2 regions of the Paenibacillus sp. FSL M7-0802 genome follow, and region 1 is predicted to be linked to the other one. Evidence: a T-box and tRNA genes for the amino acid it is inferred to sense, from the RefSeq annotation. Region 1 holds a T-box; the other holds one or more tRNA genes.
What was found. The T-box of region 1 lies ahead of ileS (isoleucine--tRNA ligase). A T-box ahead of a tRNA ligase gene usually reads a tRNA of that ligase, here a tRNA-Ile.

Region 1 (9,527 bases):
GATATTAGATTTAGCCAAAGTAATCGCCAAGGCTTGTTCAGCAGCAAAGCATAATCTGCAATACGTGTCCGTTCCATCTGCTCTGACACAGCACGTATCAGCTTTTCAACACGACTTAATTGCTCTGCCTGATTACCTGTTTTGCTTTTATCTGCGGCTACGGCTGCTCCTTCTCCGTTCATCTCTCGGAGACTTCTCCCCTGTCTACGCCTTGATCGTGCCGTCATATGCACAATCCCCCTTTTCCCATGGCTGCCCTGAACGCAGCAAACGAGCCGAAGCACGTAACGGAGAAAAACCGTTTCCGATGCTTAGGCTCGTTTTTATATGCTGCCTGTTATTGTATTATGGGACAGGGGGCTTGTAATTATTCTCCAATATGAACGCCGATGGTTTTACCGTTCACATCCACATGTTCTGCCGGTTCGGCTTGACCAAATGTCACAGTAGTAACCAATACGTTCTCACGCAACACAGAATCGAAGCTTTCGATGGCCTGACGCAGCTCGTTATCTACATCCAACGTCAACGCCACATACTTTTCAATCGGCAGATCCAGTTTTTTACGATAATCCTGTACCGCACGAACCACTTCACGTACCCAACCCTCTTGCTCCAGCTCTGGCGTAATGTCTGTGTTCAACGCTACCGTTAAGCCATAACCGGAAGCAGAAGCGAAGCCTTCTTTCGCTTTTTTCTCCACCAGCAGTTCTTCGGCCGTAACTTGCAGCTCTTCACCTTCTGGAGAAGCGACGTTTAACACTCCTTTTTCTACAACAGAACGGGTATCCTCAGCAGACATTCCTTTGAAAAAGTTTTGTAGGAAACCGACATTTTTGCCGTATTTCTTGCCTGCTACTTTCAAATTCAGTTTCAGTGTAAAATCTACAAAGCCGCTATCGTCCGTCTCAACATGAATATGCTTCACGTTAATCTCATCTTTGATGATTTCCTCATAGCCACTCAGTTCAAAGTCCTGATCCATGGACAGAATCAACTCGGACAACGGTTGACGCGTTTTCAAACCCGTTTCGTTGCGGACGTTACGCGCCAATTCAACGACACGGCGTGCCGTTTCCATATCTCGTTCCAGTTCCAAATCGATCAAGGACTCATTGGCAGTCGGATAATCATCCAGATGAACACTTTCCCCGTTGCTTAGGTTGAGGTAAATATCCTCTGCAAGCAGTGGTGTAAACGGCGCAAGCAGTTTGGCAGTCGTTAACAACACTTCGGTCAGTGTACGGTATGCATCCAGCTTATCTTCTGTAAGACCATTGCCCCAGAATCGGTCGCGTGAACGACGGATATACCAGTTGCTCAGCTCATCAATAAACGATTCAATTGCTTTAGATGAGTTCAGGAAGTCATTTACAGCCAGCGCTTTGTCCACTACCAAAATGAGGCTGTTCAGACGGGACAAAATCCAACGATCCAACTTATGAGCCGATGGTTTGAACGGATGCTGTGCCGGATCAAATCCGTCGATATCCGCATACAAAGTCAGAAAAGCGTGTGTATTTACAAGCGTATCCACCAGCTTCGATTTAGCCTCACCTACAATGCCTTTGGAAAAACGTTTGCTATTCCATGGTGCACTATCAGACAGCAATGCCCAGCGGAAAGCATCTGTACCGTACTCGTCAATCACTTCCCACGGATCAATAACATTACCCTTGGATTTAGACATTTTCTGCCCCTGCTCATCCAGTACATGGCCTGTCGCCATGACAGCTTTATAAGGAGCTTTGCCAGTCAGCATAGTCGAAACCGCAAGCAAGCTATAGAACCAGCCACGAGTCTGGTCAATCCCTTCACAGATCATATCTGCCGGAAATTGCTGCTCGAACGTTTCATTATTTTCAAAAGGATAATGATGCTGTGCAAACGGCATGGAGCCACTATCGAACCATACGTCGATTACTTCCGGTGTACGAGTCATTTCGTATTTACCGCATTGGCTACGAACCTTAATATCATCTACATATGGTTTGTGCAGCTCGATGTCCGCTGGTACATCGCCAATCGCACGTTCCCTCAATTCAGCAATACTATGCGGAGCGAACTGTTCTCCAGTTTCCTCACAAACCCAGATGTTTAGTGGTGTACCCCAATAGCGATCGCGACTGATGTTCCAATCCACCAGTTCCTCCAAAAACTTGCCAAAACGTCCTTCACGTATATGCCCCGGGTACCATTCGACTTCGCTGTTGTTGGCAATCAATTGATCCTTGATCGCAGTTGTTTTGATAAACCAGCTGTCCATAGCATAGTACAATAATGGAGTATCGCAGCGCCAGCAGAACGGATAGCTATGCTCGTATTTTTCCTTGCTGTACAGCAAACCTTTTTCGGACAGCATTTTAACAATATCTACATCACAGTCTTTCACAAAACGGCCTGCAAAATCAGTGATTTCCTCTACATAGTTACCTTGAAGATCCACCACGTTGATGAATTCAACACCATTTTCACGACATACCCGGTAATCATCCTCACCATGCGCTGGAGCCATATGAACGATACCTGTACCACTGGAGTCTGTTACGAACTTCGCACCCAGAATCTGATTACCCTTCTCAACCTGAAAATACGTAAATGGCGGGGTATACGTTTGGCCAACCAGTTCTGAACCGGATAGTGTGCCAATCACTTCATGATCGCCTTTAATTACGTCCTCAACCAGATTTTTAGCAACGATGTATACACCGTCTTCCTGCTTCACACGTGCATATTCCAGTTCAGGGTTGACGGCGAGCGCCACGTGACTCGGCAAGGTCCAAGGTGTTGTCGTCCAAGCCAGTACATATTCACCACTGCTATGCAGCTTGAATTTCGCCGTGGCACTCAGATCCTTCACATCTTTGTAGCCCTGCGCTACTTCATGAGAACTTAGCGTCGTCTGACAATCCGGGCAATACGGACTCACACGATGACCACGATACAACAGATCTTTTTCATGAATTGTCGCCAAAATGTTCCATACGCTCTCGATGTAGTTATTATCCAAAGTAATGTACGGGTTATCGAGGTCTGTCCAGTATCCGATCGCTTCGGTTAGATCACGCCATTGTTGCTCATACTCAAACACGCTTGCCTTACATTTCTTAATAAACTTTTCAACGCCATATTCTTCAATTTCAGGCTTGTGGGAGATTCCCAGTTGCTTTTGTACACCCAATTCTACTGGCAAGCCATGCGTGTCCCAGCCTGCCTTACGTACGACGCGGTATCCCTTCATTGTCTGATAGCGGCCTACAAAATCCTTAATTACACGTCCCAGCACGTGACCGATATGCGGTTTACCGTTAGCTGTTGGTGGGCCCTCATAAAATACAAAATTTGGCTTTCCTTCACGATTTGTGATGGATTTACGGAATGTGTCCTCTTGTTTCCATTTGCTCAGGATGCGCAGGTCACGGGACCGTGCTTTTTCTTTAACATCCACTCTGTTCATACTGTCATACTCCCTCTCTGCTCATCATTGATTTCCCTAGCATTTCCTAAAAAAAGCAACAAAAAAAGCCCCATCCCTGTAAAGGGACGAGACTGTGCTCGCGTTACCACCCTGATTCCGTAAAAACAGACCATTCTAAAAATACAGTCTCATCACGGCTCTCTGAGCCCCACTCAACTACAGCAGGGCGCCATTATAACGCATGGCAAACGGTGATTGCTTACACACGCCATAAAAAATCTTAAGCGCTTCAGCTCACTTCTCCGGGAGGATCTTCGGTCATGTTCTGAACGTTGGCTTGCACCGGAAGGCCAACTCTCTGAGGGACAAATCATGACGTACTCGTTCCCATCAACGAATTAAACATGTTAAATTCATCGAATATTAAATCAGCAACATCGTTGCCTTGAATAACAACCATCAGCCGACGGACGGATAATCATTGAATTCAGTATAGTATTTACAGTTATAGCCTGTTTAAAGATAAAAGTCAACCCTAACAAAGCCTAATAAAAGCTTGTCAGAAATGAAATTAGTAAATTTCTTTCATCTCACGCTCGCGCTCCAGTACTTCGCGTTCCCGGTTTTCAAGGGCTTCCCAGCCGTCTTGGCTTAACAAATCAAGCTGTGCTTCCACCAGTGTACGAAACCGTGCTCGGTAAATTGATGCCTGCTTCTTCAGTTCTTCAACCTCCAACGCGATCTTGCGGGATTTAGACAATGCTTCGTTCACAATACGGTCCGCATTTTTTTCCGCTTCCTTCACGATCAGTTGGGATTCTTTCTTGGCGTTGTTACGAACTTCATCAGCCGCTTCCTGCGCCACGATAATCGTCTTACTCAGCGTATCCTCAATCGTCGCGAAATGATCGAGCTTCTCCTGTACGTTCAACAACTCGGTGCTCAGTTCTTTATTTTCACGAATAACGCCCTCGTAATCTTTGATCACCTGATCCAAAAATTCATTAACCTGATCCTCATCATAACCGCGAAGCCGGCGGGCAAATTCCTTGTTATGTATATCCAATGGCGTTAATGGCATGCCGTCCACCTCCTATAAGATTGACAAAAAATACATTTTCCGCGTCACGACGCTCACTATCATCTATCGGTCATCATACCCCGTTTTGTGAATACTGTACAGAGCAAAATCGTTCCAGTTCTTCGCTATAGCTTAATTCTTTCGACAGAAAGCTCGTGATTCCTGCCTACAGCTATACAAACTTACCAATTTTGACACGGAATCTTCCCTTTTTTGTCATCCCGTCTGTTTCAAGCACTTTGAAACGCCCAAAACCCTGCATGGAAATAACGTCCCCAGCTTTAAGTGGAGTGGATGGATTCTCCTCCACCTTCCAATTTACCCGGCACCGTCCCGCCCGAATCGGTGTTAATATTTTACTGCGGCTTAGCTTGTACACATCGCTGGCAATACCGTCCAGTCGTAAAGAAGCGACAGTCAGATCTAGCGCCTCTAATGCAACTTCCTTCGTTCGCAGACTCGCTACAGGCAACAGTTCTGTCCATACATGGACACGATGTACCTGCTGCAAATGCATCGTCATAAAATCGACAATCTCTGAAGCTACCAATACATGGCACCCATCATCAAGTACATGAATGTCCCCGATTTTCCCACGTTTGATTCCAAGTCCCAGTAGGGCACCTAGATAATCACCGTGCTCAAGGGTACCTATTTTATGATCGTCAGATGTGATGGAAAGGACCTGAATCCCCATCTCCTCACCGTCCAAATACGAATAATCGGGCGCAATAAGCGCCCGCTTTCGTTCCGAAGCCATGTATCCGCCATCTACCCTAATCGTGACCTTGTCTTCCTTCGAAGCAAGTGTCTCCAATATGTACTGTTGGCGCGGGTCCAAAAAATCAGTCAGCTTCTGCTCATGATAAGCTCCCGCATGACTGATCCATTCGGAAGCGCGATCCACATAATCCCGTTCATCCGGGTGAAAATGCTCATAAATCTCAGTTCGCATAACTCCTCCTAGACGAAATTACCAATTAAAGAAATCAAACCGTATGACGCAAAACGCAGAGCAATCAGCGCAACGATGGGTGAAATATCAATCATCCCGAAGATTGGCGGTATAAACCTGCGAAACGGAGACAAATACGGCTCCACAAACTTGGCAAGTAAATCACCAATTACACTCTCTCTGGCATTAGGAAGCCATGACAGCAGAACATATGCAATGATCATGTACGAATAAATCTGAAATAGCCAGTAAATTACCTCGATCAAGAAAAGTTCACCTCATTCTGTTAAGTTCTTGTTCAGTGTCAGCCAGTATTTCCGTAATAGAGCCTTGAATCTCAACCGTATCTGGTGTACACAGAAAAATATTGTTCCCGACCTTGGAGATACCACCACCCAGTGCATACACAGTACCACTCAAAAAATCAATAATGCGCAGCGCCTGATCCTTGCGAATTCGTTGCAAATTAACTACGACGGTGCGATGGGAACGGATATGGTCGGCAATTTCCTGTGCTTCATCATAAGAACGCGGCTCATACAGGACAACTTTCACATTTTTCTGTGAATGGATGCTGACAACATTAGTGCTCTTCTGGTTCTTACGTTTATCAAAGCTTGGGGTTTCAATTTCTTGATCTTCCGGCGTATTCATAACCTCTCGCTCTATAACTTCCTCTTCTTCCTGAAGCCCCAGAAAGTTCATGAACTTATTCATTACGCCCAATGGAAATCCTCCTCTCGTCCGACCAGTACGGAACCAAGCCGCAGCCAGGTCGCTCCCTCTTCAACCGCCACTTCAAAATCATTGGACATCCCCATAGACAAGTGAGCGATGGGTTCTCTGGTCAAGGCTTGTCCATTTAACCTATCCCGTAATTCACGTAATCCCCGAAACACAGGCCGAGTTTTTTCCGGGTCTTGCTCATGAGGAGCCATCGTCATCAAGCCAATCACGTCCACATGCTCCAACTCGCGAATTTGTTCCAAAAAGGGGACAACCGCCTCAGAGGACAAGCCATATTTGGATATTTCCCCAGAAATATTGACTTGCACAAAAGCTTTAACTCGCAGTCCCAGAGCGGCTGCCTTCTTGTCCAATTCCTGAGCGAGCGATAAGCGGTCAAGCGAATGTATAAATTTAAATTTTCCAATCACATCTTTAACCTTATTCGTTTGGAGATGACCAATAAAATGCCACGTTCCCCGGTCACCCAACTTGCTCCATTTATCCGCAGCATCCTGCCAGCGATTTTCGCCCACATGCTCTAAGTCGCTATCCAGTACCGATGTCATTGTCGCCGCCGAAACATATTTCGTGACAGCGATCACATTAACTTCATCACACGAACGTCCGCTTCGGGCACATGCCGCTTCTACACGGGCATTCACTTCTTTAATTCGTTCCTCCAAAGACACGGGAGGACTCACCTCTCTTCCAGACCAATCCAACTCGCCATTCTTCCTGTGACGCCGCCTTCTTTGCGATATGAAAAAAACAAATCGCTACGGCTACTCGTGCATAAGGTAGTACATTCGATATGGCTCGGCAATATTCCTGCTTTCATCATAATGTGTCGATTGCATTGTTTCAAGTCAAGTAGTGTTTTTCCGTCGGTTAAGGGGAAGTAAACAGAACCTTCCCATTTATCATTACCCGGGCAATCATGCTCCAAAACCCGAATTTGGCTCATCACATGCTCATCCACCTCATAGGATTCAGAACCAATGGAAGGACCAATAGCTGCTAGTATATCAGACGGCTGAGATCCATATTCGTTTTGCATGGTCTGTACCATTTTCAATGCGATTTCCGCAACGGTTCCCTTCCAGCCTGCATGCGCCAACCCAATCACACGGCGGACTGGATCACAAAAATATAATGGTACACAGTCTGCATAAAAGGACGTCAGCAAAATGCCAGGTACATTCGTCAAAAGTCCATCTGTGTCCTGAAAAGCGGATGCACGATCCATAAAGCCCCGCCCGCGATCAGCAGCCTTGACCACAGCAACATGATGACCATGAACCTGTTCACCGCACGTCCACGCTTCAGCAGCAAAGCCAAGCTGCTCAGCAATGAGCCGACGGTTACGAATAACTTGCTCGGGGTCATCCCCTACATGGAACGCACAGTTCAGACTAGCGTAGGGCACCTCACTGACACCGCCATGACGACCTGTAAAACCCGCTGTTAATCCCTGAACCTGCCGCTCCCAAGATTGAATATATAACAACTCCGGTACGGGACGTCCGCCATCTTTCATAAGCGCAGCCCCCGTAGCCTCGGTGTTCACTACAAATGGTTCCATTCATTCTCACCTCTACTGCCCAGTGTACCAAAAAGCCGCCGCCGTGTCTTCACAACACACTAAAATACGTAGATCTGCAAGTTCAGAAGCCCCGTCGGTCACTCCGCTCTTGACGTTCGATATACAACTTTTCCTCCCCTTCACCCGACGGCTCATGCAATCCTTCCAGTCGTACAAGCACAACATCCGAACCAATTTTCACAATGTTGCGCCACGGAATGACCAACTCGCTTCCGCCTCCAAACCAGCCCATAAAACGACTGCTGCCTGGAACCACAATGGCTTCAATTTTCCCCTGCCGCACGTCAATCTCCAAATCACTGATTTGTCCCAGACGTCGTCCATCTACAATGTTAATGACATCCTTGGTTTGAAACTCGGAAATTTTCATTGCTCTTACTGACGTTTCTGGTGCACTCACACGCATCACATCCTTTATTTCACTATATGAGCGGAAGAGCCCAAAAAATGTCCTGTAAACGCAAAAACGATCCGGGTAGGATCGTTTTTATCGCTGAATCATTCAAGCATTCATTTCATTAGGACTTTACATGTTTTTGCATTTGCTGTATAGCCGACTTCTCTAATCTTGAAACCTGGGCTTGAGAGATACCGATTTCGTCGGCAACCTCCATTTGCGTCTTTCCTTCATAAAAACGCATAGACAATATCATCTTTTCACGCTGGCCCAGGCGATGCATCGCTTCCCGCAGAGCGATTTCCTCAATCCATGAGACGTCTTTATTTCTGTCATCACTGATCTGATCCATCACATAGATTGGGTCGCCCCCGTCGTGATATATCGGCTCGAACAGCGAAACCGGATCCTGAATCGCATCCAACGCGAACACAACGTCTTCTTTGGGCACATTCAGTGCCTCTGAAATTTCAAAAATCGTTGGTTCTCGCGAGTTCAGATTCGTCAGACTGTCCCGCACCTGAAGCGCCTTATATGCAATATCCCGTAACGAACGAGATACACGGATCGGATTGTTATCCCGCAAATAACGGCGGATCTCTCCGATAATCATCGGCACCGCATAAGTGGAGAACTTTACGTTTTGCGAAAGGTCAAAATTATCAATCGCCTTCATTAGGCCGATACATCCTACCTGGAACAAATCGTCCACAAACTCTCCCCGATTGTTAAATCGTTGAATCACACTCAGGACGAGTCGGAGATTGCCGTTGACCAATTTTTCTCTGGCTGATCGTTCATTATTTTGCTGAAGTGATGTGAACAACTCGCGCATTTCTGCATTGGTTAATACCGGCAGTTTGGCGGTATCCACACCGCAAATTTCCACTTTATTTCGGGTCATCGTGTCTTACCTCCCAAGGAGCAACATTAATGTACATTATCTCCTGAGGGCATTTTTTTATTCGCCGTTTCCATCGCTTCCGGATATACCCATGCATTATACCATTTTATTAAATTCTTTTCGTAAGCGCTTTATAATTCGCTTTTCCAGACGCGAAATATACGATTGCGAGATACCCAACAGGTCAGCAACATCCTTCTGTGTCTTCTCTTCTCCGTCTTGTAAGCCGAAGCGCAGCTCCATAATCAAACGCTCTCGATCCGTCAACTTATCCAGTGCCTTATGCAATAATTTACGGTCCACCTGCTCCTCAATATTACGGTAAATGGTATCATTTTCCGTCCCCATCACATCGGAAAGCAATAATTCATTACCGTCCCAATCAATATTCAGAGGCTCATCAAAAGAAACTTCCGTTCTCGTTTTACTATTGCGACGCA
Region 2 (9,527 bases), 2.6 Mb from region 1:
AGCCCCAGTAAACGGCGGCCGTAACTATAACGGTCCTAAGGTAGCGAAATTCCTTGTCAGGTAAATTCTGACCCGCACGAATGGCGTAACGACTTGGGCGCTGTCTCAACGAGAGATCCGGTGAAATTTTAATACCTGTGAAGATGCAGGTTACCCGCGACAAGACGGAAAGACCCCATGGAGCTTTACTGCAGCTTGATATTGAATTTGGGTACGATCTGTACAGGATAGGTGGGAGCCGTTGAACTTTGAGCGCCAGCTTGAAGGGAGGCATCCTTGGGATACCACCCTGATCGTATCTAGGTTCTAACTTGGTACCGTGATCCGGTGCGAGGACAGTGTCAGGTGGGCAGTTTGACTGGGGCGGTCGCCTCCTAAAGAGTAACGGAGGCGCCCCAAGGTTCCCTCAGAATGGTTGGAAATCATTCGAAGAGTGCAAAGGCAGAAGGGAGCTTGACTGCGAGACCTACAAGTCGAGCAGGGACGAAAGTCGGGCTTAGTGATCCGGTGGTACCGCATGGAAGGGCCATCGCTCAACGGATAAAAGCTACCCTGGGGATAACAGGCTTATCTCCCCCAAGAGTCCACATCGACGGGGAGGTTTGGCACCTCGATGTCGGCTCATCGCATCCTGGGGCTGAAGTAGGTCCCAAGGGTTGGGCTGTTCGCCCATTAAAGCGGTACGCGAGCTGGGTTCAGAACGTCGTGAGACAGTTCGGTCCCTATCTGTCGTGGGCGTAGGAAATTTGAGAGGAGCTGTCCTTAGTACGAGAGGACCGGGATGGACGTACCGCTGGTGTACCAGTTGTTCCGCCAGGAGCACCGCTGGGTAGCTATGTACGGAAGGGATAAGCGCTGAAAGCATCTAAGCGTGAAGCCCCCCTCAAGATGAGATTTCCCAATTAGTAAGACCCCTTGAAGACGACGAGGTAGATAGGTTGGGGGTGGAAGTGCAGTAATGCATGGAGCTGACCAATACTAATCGGTCGAGGGCTTATCCTAAATAAAACGCAAATGAGTTTCGGATCCAGTTTTCAGGGTGTAACCTTGAAGGTATGTACAAGTGACATACGACAAGCGCATGGCTATTCATTCACACGATATGTGATGAAGCGAATAACCGTACGATAGAATTTACGATGTAAATTCATGTTTGGTGGCGATAGCGGAGGGGTTCCACACGTACCCATCCCGAACACGACCGTTAAGCCCTCCAGCGCCGATGGTACTTGGACCGCAGGGTCCTGGGAGAGTAGGACGTCGCCAAGCGATATCCTTTAAAGGATGATGAAGTTTTACATGTTAGGGCCTTTAGCTCAGCTGGTTAGAGCGCACCCCTGATAAGGGTGAGGTCGGTGGTTCGAGTCCACTAAGGCCCACCACTTCTAGAATAACAAAAAGATTGGGGCCATAGCTCAGCTGGGAGAGCGCCTGCCTTGCACGCAGGAGGTCAGCGGTTCGATCCCGCTTGGCTCCACCAATATTCCCTGATAGCTCAGTTGGTAGAGCACTCGACTGTTAATCGAGTTGTCACAGGTTCGAGTCCTGTTCGGGGAGCCATGTTTTGAATATTTCTGACTTTTATATATAAGGTGGCGGCGTAGCTCAGCTGGCTAGAGCGTACGGTTCATACCCGTGAGGTCGGGGGTTCGATCCCCTCTGCCGCTACTCGGAGAGATACCCAAGTGGCTATAAGGGGACCCTCTGCTAAGGGGTTAGACTGCGAAAGTGGTGCGAGGGTTCGAATCCCTCTCTCTCCGCCATAAATTTATTGGAATCAGAACTTATTTTGTAAGGCCCGTTGGTCAAGGGGTTAAGACACCTCCCTTTCACGGAGGTAACAGGGGTTCGAATCCCCTACGGGTCATAATATGGAGGCTTAGCTCAGCTGGGAGAGCATCTGCCTTACAAGCAGAGGGTCGGGGGTTCGAGCCCCTCAGCCTCCACCATAAGAAAATTTGATAAGTCCCTTTTAATGTCGCGGGGTGGAGCAGTTCGGTAGCTCGTCGGGCTCATAACCCGAAGGTCGTAGGTTCAAATCCTGCCCCCGCAATTAATTTCCTATTGGAAATGCCTCTGGAACTGTGGTGTAGAGGCCTAACATGCCTGCCTGTCACGCAGGAGATCGCGGGTTCGAATCCCGTCAGTTCCGCCATTTTAATCTCATATATAGTTGACATATATAGTGTGGATTATATGGTGTAGTAATAAAACAAAATATGGCTCGGTAGCTCAGTCGGTAGAGCAGAGGACTGAAAATCCTCGTGTCGGCGGTTCGATTCCGTCCCGAGCCACCTTTCAAGTGGGAAATGAGTAATGTGCCGGTGTAGCTCAACTGGTAGAGCAACTGACTTGTAATCAGTAGGTTGGGGGTTCAAGTCCTCTCGCCGGCACCATTTTGGAGGATTAGCGAAGTGGCCAAACGCATCAGACTGTAAATCTGCTCCCTTACGGGTTCGGTGGTTCGAATCCATCATCCTCCACCAGTCTTTTCATAATCATATGGCGGTCGTGGCGAAGTGGTTAACGCACCGGACTGTGACTCCGGCATTCGTGGGTTCAAGCCCCATCGGCCGCCCTTTATTCTTAATTTATTGGGGATTAGCCAAGCGGTAAGGCAACGGACTTTGACTCCGTCATGCATAGGTTCAAATCCTATATCCCCAGCCATTAAGAGCCATTAGCTCAGTTGGTAGAGCACCTGACTTTTAATCAGGGTGTCGAAGGTTCGAGTCCTTCATGGCTCACCATTTATAATTATTTTGCGGTCGTGGCGGAATTGGCAGACGCGCACGGTTCAGGTCCGTGTGGGCTAACCCCCGTGGAGGTTCGAGTCCTCTCGACCGCACCATATTTTGCGGACGTGGCTCAGCGGTAGAGCATCGCCTTGCCAAGGCGAGGGTCGCGGGTTCGATTCCCGTCGTCCGCTCCATTATCCATACGGCGCCATAGCCAAGTGGTAAGGCAAAGCTCTGCAAAAGCTTCATCCCCAGTTCAAATCTGGGTGGCGCCTTGACTGCTCATTATGGATTTAAATATGCGCCCTTAGCTCAGCTGGATAGAGCGTTTGACTACGAATCAAAAGGCCGGGAGTTCGAATCTCTCAGGGCGCGCCATTTCTTAAAAAAAGTATAATGTCGGGATGTAGCTCAGCTTGGTAGAGCACCTGGTTTGGGACCAGGGGGTCGCATGTTCAAATCGTGTCATCCCGATACTGATTTGCGGGTGTAGTTCAATGGTAGAACTCCAGCCTTCCAAGCTGGTAGCGTGGGTTCGATTCCCATCACCCGCTTTTTGCTATAGCGGATTCTTGTTGCCTCAGTGGTGACACCTTATAAATAAAGAGAGCCTGTCTGGGGACAGAGCTCTCTCTTTTTTTGTATTTATCTTCATGTACCCACAATGTATTGATTATTCATAATCTCGGTATCGGTGTATATCGTTCTGATCATACAACTGGTATACACCGATAACCGATCTAGTGGACAGTTTTTACACGGGAATGGTCAGCTGGATGGAGGTTCCCTCATCTGGAGCAGAGGTCATGCTCATAAATCCCCCTACCCCTCTAGCTCGTTCTTCCATACTGAACAATCCAACTCCCTCTCCTTGGGACTTTCCAGAGAATCCAATGCCCTCATCCCGAATGGTCACTTGTATCATTTCATCTTGATCCTCAACGTCGACATATGCCTCCGCTACATCTGCGTATTTGGCTACATTCGTTAATGCCTCCTGTACAATCCGATAAATTGCTATTTCCTTGCGAATATCAAGGCGTTTACGTAGAGTGCATTGAAAATGCACCTCAATCCCGTAATGAGAACAGAAGTTTTCAATATAGGTTCTTATAGCTGGGACGACACCCAAATCATCCAGAACTGAGGGACGAAGTTCCCACGCTAGACCACGAACATCTTTGATGATGTCGGTCACCTGCGAACGAAGACTCTCCAGAGCAGCACTAGGTTGTTCGGCAAGTTGGCTATCTAACTGAATAATAAGTGAAAACAAGCTTTGTCCTATCCCATCATGTAGCTCTCTTGAAAAGCGTTTACGTTCTTCTTCCTGTATTTGCATGACTTGCGTCATCATAGACTGGAGTTCTGCTTCTACTTTCTTCAGTTTAGTGACCTCATTGCGGATCGCTAAGTACTGATAGGGTTTACCTTCCTCGTCCATAAACGGAACGATCGTAGTATTCACCCAGTAGTAGCTGTTATCTTTAGCACGATTACGTATTTCTCCTTGCCATACCTCACCTGAACGGATTGTAGTCCACAGGTTTTTCATGAAGGCAGGGGTATGATAGCCTGAATTAATGAGACGATGATCCTGACCGATCAGCTCTTCACGACTGTATTGCGAAATCTCACAAAACTTGTCGTTCACGTACTGAATAATACCTCGATGATCGGTCAAAGCAACAATGGAAGACGTATCTAGAGCAAATTTTAGATTGGATAGTTGGTGGAGTGAGTTACGTAGTGCATGGAGAAAAGGGGACTCTGGTATATAAATTTCTAGATCATTCAGCAATGTATCGGTTGATTCACCAAAGGCATGCTGCAGTAAAGGATTAGAAGGTTCATTCATAATGGAGCAGCCCCTTTTTTAGTGCGAATTTGACTAGCTCAGGTCGTGTTTTCAAGTTAAGCTTCTCCATAAGGTTACTTTTATGGGACTCTACGGTTTTGACGCTAATCACTAGGTGCTCGGCAATTTCCTTGTTGGCATATCCTTTGGCTACCCACGATAGAATCTCCTTTTCCCGCTCAGATAGGGATTCATAGGGTCCGGCTATGCCTTCCTGTTTGATTTTGTCCAGATATTCACTCATCAGTCGTTTGGTTGCATTCGGGTACAAATAGGCACTACCCTCGGCTACAGACTGGATGGCAGCGAGCAACTCCTCGTGAGGTGCGCTTTTTAAAATATATCCGGATGCTCCAGCCTGAATGGCCCGGAACAGATATTCTTCATCATCATGCATTGTTAAAATAAGGACTTCTGTGTCGGGCAACTTTTTTTTTAATTCAGTGGTTGCCGTGAGACCATCTTTGCCAGGTGGCATGCTAAAATCCATGAGCACCACATTAGGTTGTAGCTCCACTGCCTTGTGGATTGCCTCATCCCCGTCTGCTGCATCTCCTACTACCTTGATACCGTTTTTGCCGTCCAATAGGGCCATGAGGCCAGAACGTACGACAACGTGATCATCCACTACTAGTATACGAATCAATTTGTCATCCCCTCGAACGGTAAAAAAACCGTGCGTTTTGTCATAATCATAGCAAATTTTAGGGATTTCAATCAACAAAGATAGTTAGGGACAGTCATATCAAGTATTTTATGAGTTTCATTATCTACAGAAACATTGTTGATCTATGGAGTAAGAGGGTAAGCACATAGTTGGCTAAGGCGTTGAGCGACTTGAGTGGCCTCGGCTACATCAGACTCTGTGAACATCCTCACATCACGATTACCAAGAAGCAGCACACCGTTGGGCAGATCCCCTGTGCTGGAAAAGGGAATAGCAACAGCAGAGTGAAGCTGCTCGGCCAGCATTAGTGCACATTCCTGACGCAAACGTATACTACCTGATAGCAAAGCACTTACAGTCACGGTACGTCCCAAGCGAACAGCCATCCCGGCAATACCATGGCCAATCTTAAAAGAAATAAGACGATAGCGATTGCTTCGGCTACCGGAGGCGTAATACCAATGCAACTTACCACCCGACTTGGACATAAATGCAAGGGCAGTGAGATCACCATAAATAGTATCTCTCAACTGATTCAGTTCTTTTCGCATTTCATCCGTTATTTGTAGCATAGAAGACACATCCTTTTTCATAACCAAACTATATCTCTAATTCATTGTAGTTCCGACAGTTACAAAAGTAGATCAGGGAACCCCCTGATCTATAGGCGCAGGAAACACTGACTTTTCATCTGGTCGGGTAAGGAGTAGGGAAAAGGCCGATAAATGGGGCATTAGCTTACCTCGGAAGTGATATTTATCACAGTAAATCAGGGAGTAGGAAGGTATAAAATCAGGTGTTCTCCCGATAACAACCCAGGCATTAAAACATTATGATATAGATATCAGGTAAACACGAGGAGGACGCTAACATGCAAGCCACTTGTATGGAACGGTTTGGGGACGAAGCGGAACGCACGGGAATTCAGATTTATTTGACAGAAGAACATTTGGATCTGCTAAAAGATATTATGTCCTGGAAGAAGGTAAAGGCAGGCGTTATGCTTTTCCGAGAGGGCGATGATGCAGAGCAGCTTTATTATATACATTCAGGTCATGTTAAACTTCGTAAATCGACAGAAGATGGTAAAGAACTGATTCTGACCATTCAGCATCAAGGTGACTTAATTGGGGAATTTAGCGGGATAGATGGAGAAGAGTATAGCTGCACTGCGGAAACAGCCGATGTGTGTGAGTTAGGCGTCGTGCTTGTTAAGGATCTGGAGTCGCTCTTGTCCAAAAATGGGGAAATGGCACTTCAGTTCATCCAGTGGATGGCGATGAAGCAACGCATTATGCAATCGCGCTTTCGGGACTTACTGTTGTATGGTAAAACTGGAGCGCTAGCGTCTACATTGATCCGTGCTAGCAATACATGTGGCGTGGCTGTGAAGGATGGCATTTTACTAAATATGAAGCTTAGTCACTCCGAATTAGGTGAGATGATTGGAGCGACACGAGAGAGTGTGAACCGGATGCTGAGCGCGCTGAAAGAGCAGGGAACCCTAGATACAAGGGATGGAAAGATTGTCATTCACGATCTCAAGGTATTACGTGGCATGTGCTGCTGTCCTTCGTACGGCCAATGTGCCCATGAAATTTGTCGCCTCTAATATTATGAATACCATTAGGCGGGGTCCAAGAGGCTTCGCCTTGTTGCATGTCTTCTAACAATCTAGCACATGGGGTAACGGGGTTAACGAACAAAATAGATTACAAAAAAACTAATTAACGTCGTATAGCGGTTAATTACCAATAATATATTTATATTAAATGGAACTGAACACATGACATTTTATGAACTAGCTGTTTTGAAATAACATTGGAGCTAATAATGGTTGACTAAACGGTGAAAGGGATTTTAAGTTTGAAAAAGGGATTATTTACAAGTTGCTTTCTTTTGCTGAAAATGATATATTATTTGAGCTGACAATAAAACAGCAGTTTCAAAAGCGAAAAACTTGGGTGAAACGATCTTCAAAAAAAGAAAAAATAACCCTTGTATTTTTGAAACGAACATGATATGATCTTATAGCTGCTGAAAAACGCAGCGAAAGAGAAATGTTTGATCTTTGAAAACTGAACAACGAGTGAGTAAAACGATTTTGTTCGCAAAATCAAACAAGAGATATTTTTATCTCGTCAGTTTCAAAATGAGCTTATCGCTCTTTCTATAAACCAACTTCGGTTGGTCTTTAATGGAGAGTTTGATCCTGGCTCAGGACGAACGCTGGCGGCGTGCCTAATACATGCAAGTCGAGCGGGGTTGATTAGAAGCTTGCTTCTAATCAACCTAGCGGCGGACGGGTGAGTAACACGTAGGCAACCTGCCCACAAGACAGGGATAACTACCGGAAACGGTAGCTAATACCCGATACATCCTTTTCCTGCATGGGAGAAGGAGGAAAGACGGAGCAATCTGTCACTTGTGGATGGGCCTGCGGCGCATTAGCTAGTTGGTGGGGTAAAGGCCTACCAAGGCGACGATGCGTAGCCGACCTGAGAGGGTGATCGGCCACACTGGGACTGAGACACGGCCCAGACTCCTACGGGAGGCAGCAGTAGGGAATCTTCCGCAATGGGCGAAAGCCTGACGGAGCAACGCCGCGTGAGTGATGAAGGTTTTCGGATCGTAAAGCTCTGTTGCCAGGGAAGAACGTCTTGTAGAGTAACTGCTACAAGAGTGACGGTACCTGAGAAGAAAGCCCCGGCTAACTACGTGCCAGCAGCCGCGGTAATACGTAGGGGGCAAGCGTTGTCCGGAATTATTGGGCGTAAAGCGCGCGCAGGCGGCTCTTTAAGTCTGGTGTTTAATCCCGAGGCTCAACTTCGGGTCGCACTGGAAACTGGGGAGCTTGAGTGCAGAAGAGGAGAGTGGAATTCCACGTGTAGCGGTGAAATGCGTAGATATGTGGAGGAACACCAGTGGCGAAGGCGACTCTCTGGGCTGTAACTGACGCTGAGGCGCGAAAGCGTGGGGAGCAAACAGGATTAGATACCCTGGTAGTCCACGCCGTAAACGATGAATGCTAGGTGTTAGGGGTTTCGATACCCTTGGTGCCGAAGTTAACACATTAAGCATTCCGCCTGGGGAGTACGGTCGCAAGACTGAAACTCAAAGGAATTGACGGGGACCCGCACAAGCAGTGGAGTATGTGGTTTAATTCGAAGCAACGCGAAGAACCTTACCAGGTCTTGACATCCCTCTGACCGGTCTAGAGATAGACCTTTCCTTCGGGACAGAGGAGACAGGTGGTGCATGGTTGTCGTCAGCTCGTGTCGTGAGATGTTGGGTTAAGTCCCGCAACGAGCGCAACCCTTATGCTTAGTTGCCAGCAGGTCAAGCTGGGCACTCTAAGCAGACTGCCGGTGACAAACCGGAGGAAGGTGGGGATGACGTCAAATCATCATGCCCCTTATGACCTGGGCTACACACGTACTACAATGGCCGGTACAACGGGAAGCGAAATCGCGAGGTGGAGCCAATCCTAGAAAAGCCGGTCTCAGTTCGGATTGTAGGCTGCAACTCGCCTACATGAAGTCGGAATTGCTAGTAATCGCGGATCAGCATGCCGCGGTGAATACGTTCCCGGGTCTTGTACACACCGCCCGTCACACCACGAGAGTTTACAACACCCGAAGTCGGTGGGGTAACCCGCAAGGGAGCCAGCCGCCGAAGGTGGGGTAGATGATTGGGGTGAAGTCGTAACAAGGTAGCCGTATCGGAAGGTGCGGCTGGATCACCTCCTTTCTATGGAGAATCGTTTCCTGCAATGGAAACATTCAAATAAGCAAGTACAATGTACCTGCGACCGGATATTCAATTCGGTTCATCACGTTCGTGTGAATGAAATGAATATCCTTAACTTACTCACTCGTTGCTCAGTTTTGAGAGCTCAAACTCTCAAGCTTCGACGAATGTTTCATTCACACATCCGTGTGGAATCGAAATATTCATCGGATTTCGCTTCGAAGAGGCGAATTGCACCTTGAAAACTGGATACCGAAACGAAATTGCGTTTTAGAATATTCCTTTAAGCTGATCTTGTGTAAACAAGTGAAATAAAGGTAGCAGGTAAGGAAAGATCTTTTGCCTTTGGCAAAAATCATTCTTTATCGAACATCGACATTTTCTTTCTTTGAAAGAAAAGTCTAGGTTAAGCTACAAAGAGCACACGGAGGATGCCTAGGCGCCAGGAGCCGACGAAGGACGTGGCGAACAACGATAAGGCCTCGGGGAGCTGTAAGCAAGCTTTGATCCGGGG

Region 2: it has a tRNA-Ile gene. The T-box ahead of ileS (isoleucine--tRNA ligase) is inferred to sense a tRNA for this amino acid. The anticodon was not compared.

Annotation. Positions count from the first base shown of each region.
Region 1 covers NZ_JBBOSD010000001.1:4,917,194-4,926,720, reverse strand. Annotated here, with positions in the region: gene MHB54_RS22590 (DUF5665 domain-containing protein) at 1-227, opposite strand, end outside; gene ileS (isoleucine--tRNA ligase) at 368-3,457, opposite strand; T-box leader at 3,537-3,821, opposite strand; gene MHB54_RS22580 (DivIVA domain-containing protein) at 3,990-4,499, opposite strand; gene MHB54_RS22575 (YlmH family RNA-binding protein) at 4,672-5,454, opposite strand; gene MHB54_RS22570 (YggT family protein) at 5,463-5,720, opposite strand; gene MHB54_RS22565 (cell division protein SepF) at 5,728-6,180, opposite strand; gene MHB54_RS22560 (YggS family pyridoxal phosphate-dependent enzyme) at 6,171-6,872, opposite strand; gene pgeF (peptidoglycan editing factor PgeF) at 6,881-7,765, opposite strand; gene MHB54_RS22550 (YlmC/YmxH family sporulation protein) at 7,848-8,186, opposite strand; gene sigG (RNA polymerase sporulation sigma factor SigG) at 8,305-9,087, opposite strand; gene sigE (RNA polymerase sporulation sigma factor SigE) at 9,184-9,527, opposite strand, start outside.
Region 2 covers NZ_JBBOSD010000001.1:2,352,436-2,361,962, reverse strand. Annotated here, with positions in the region: rRNA gene MHB54_RS11120 (23S ribosomal RNA) at 1-1,002, shown strand, start outside; rRNA gene rrf (5S ribosomal RNA) at 1,153-1,269, shown strand; tRNA gene MHB54_RS11110 (tRNA-Ile) at 1,306-1,382, shown strand; tRNA gene MHB54_RS11105 (tRNA-Ala) at 1,405-1,480, shown strand; tRNA gene MHB54_RS11100 (tRNA-Asn) at 1,485-1,560, shown strand; tRNA gene MHB54_RS11095 (tRNA-Met) at 1,595-1,668, shown strand; tRNA gene MHB54_RS11090 (tRNA-Ser) at 1,672-1,763, shown strand; tRNA gene MHB54_RS11085 (tRNA-Glu) at 1,796-1,867, shown strand; tRNA gene MHB54_RS11080 (tRNA-Val) at 1,874-1,949, shown strand; tRNA gene MHB54_RS11075 (tRNA-Met) at 1,980-2,053, shown strand; tRNA gene MHB54_RS11070 (tRNA-Asp) at 2,079-2,155, shown strand; tRNA gene MHB54_RS11065 (tRNA-Phe) at 2,222-2,294, shown strand; tRNA gene MHB54_RS11060 (tRNA-Thr) at 2,321-2,396, shown strand; tRNA gene MHB54_RS11055 (tRNA-Tyr) at 2,401-2,486, shown strand; tRNA gene MHB54_RS11050 (tRNA-His) at 2,506-2,578, shown strand; tRNA gene MHB54_RS11045 (tRNA-Gln) at 2,596-2,670, shown strand; tRNA gene MHB54_RS11040 (tRNA-Lys) at 2,675-2,750, shown strand; tRNA gene MHB54_RS11035 (tRNA-Leu) at 2,765-2,851, shown strand; tRNA gene MHB54_RS11030 (tRNA-Gly) at 2,858-2,932, shown strand; tRNA gene MHB54_RS11025 (tRNA-Cys) at 2,943-3,013, shown strand; tRNA gene MHB54_RS11020 (tRNA-Arg) at 3,040-3,116, shown strand; tRNA gene MHB54_RS11015 (tRNA-Pro) at 3,139-3,212, shown strand; tRNA gene MHB54_RS11010 (tRNA-Gly) at 3,222-3,292, shown strand; gene MHB54_RS11005 (PAS domain-containing sensor histidine kinase) at 3,493-4,596, opposite strand; gene MHB54_RS11000 (response regulator) at 4,589-5,242, opposite strand; gene MHB54_RS10995 (GAF domain-containing protein) at 5,386-5,835, opposite strand; gene MHB54_RS10990 (Crp/Fnr family transcriptional regulator) at 6,135-6,875, shown strand; rRNA gene MHB54_RS10985 (16S ribosomal RNA) at 7,458-9,013, shown strand; rRNA gene MHB54_RS10980 (23S ribosomal RNA) at 9,418-9,527, shown strand, end outside.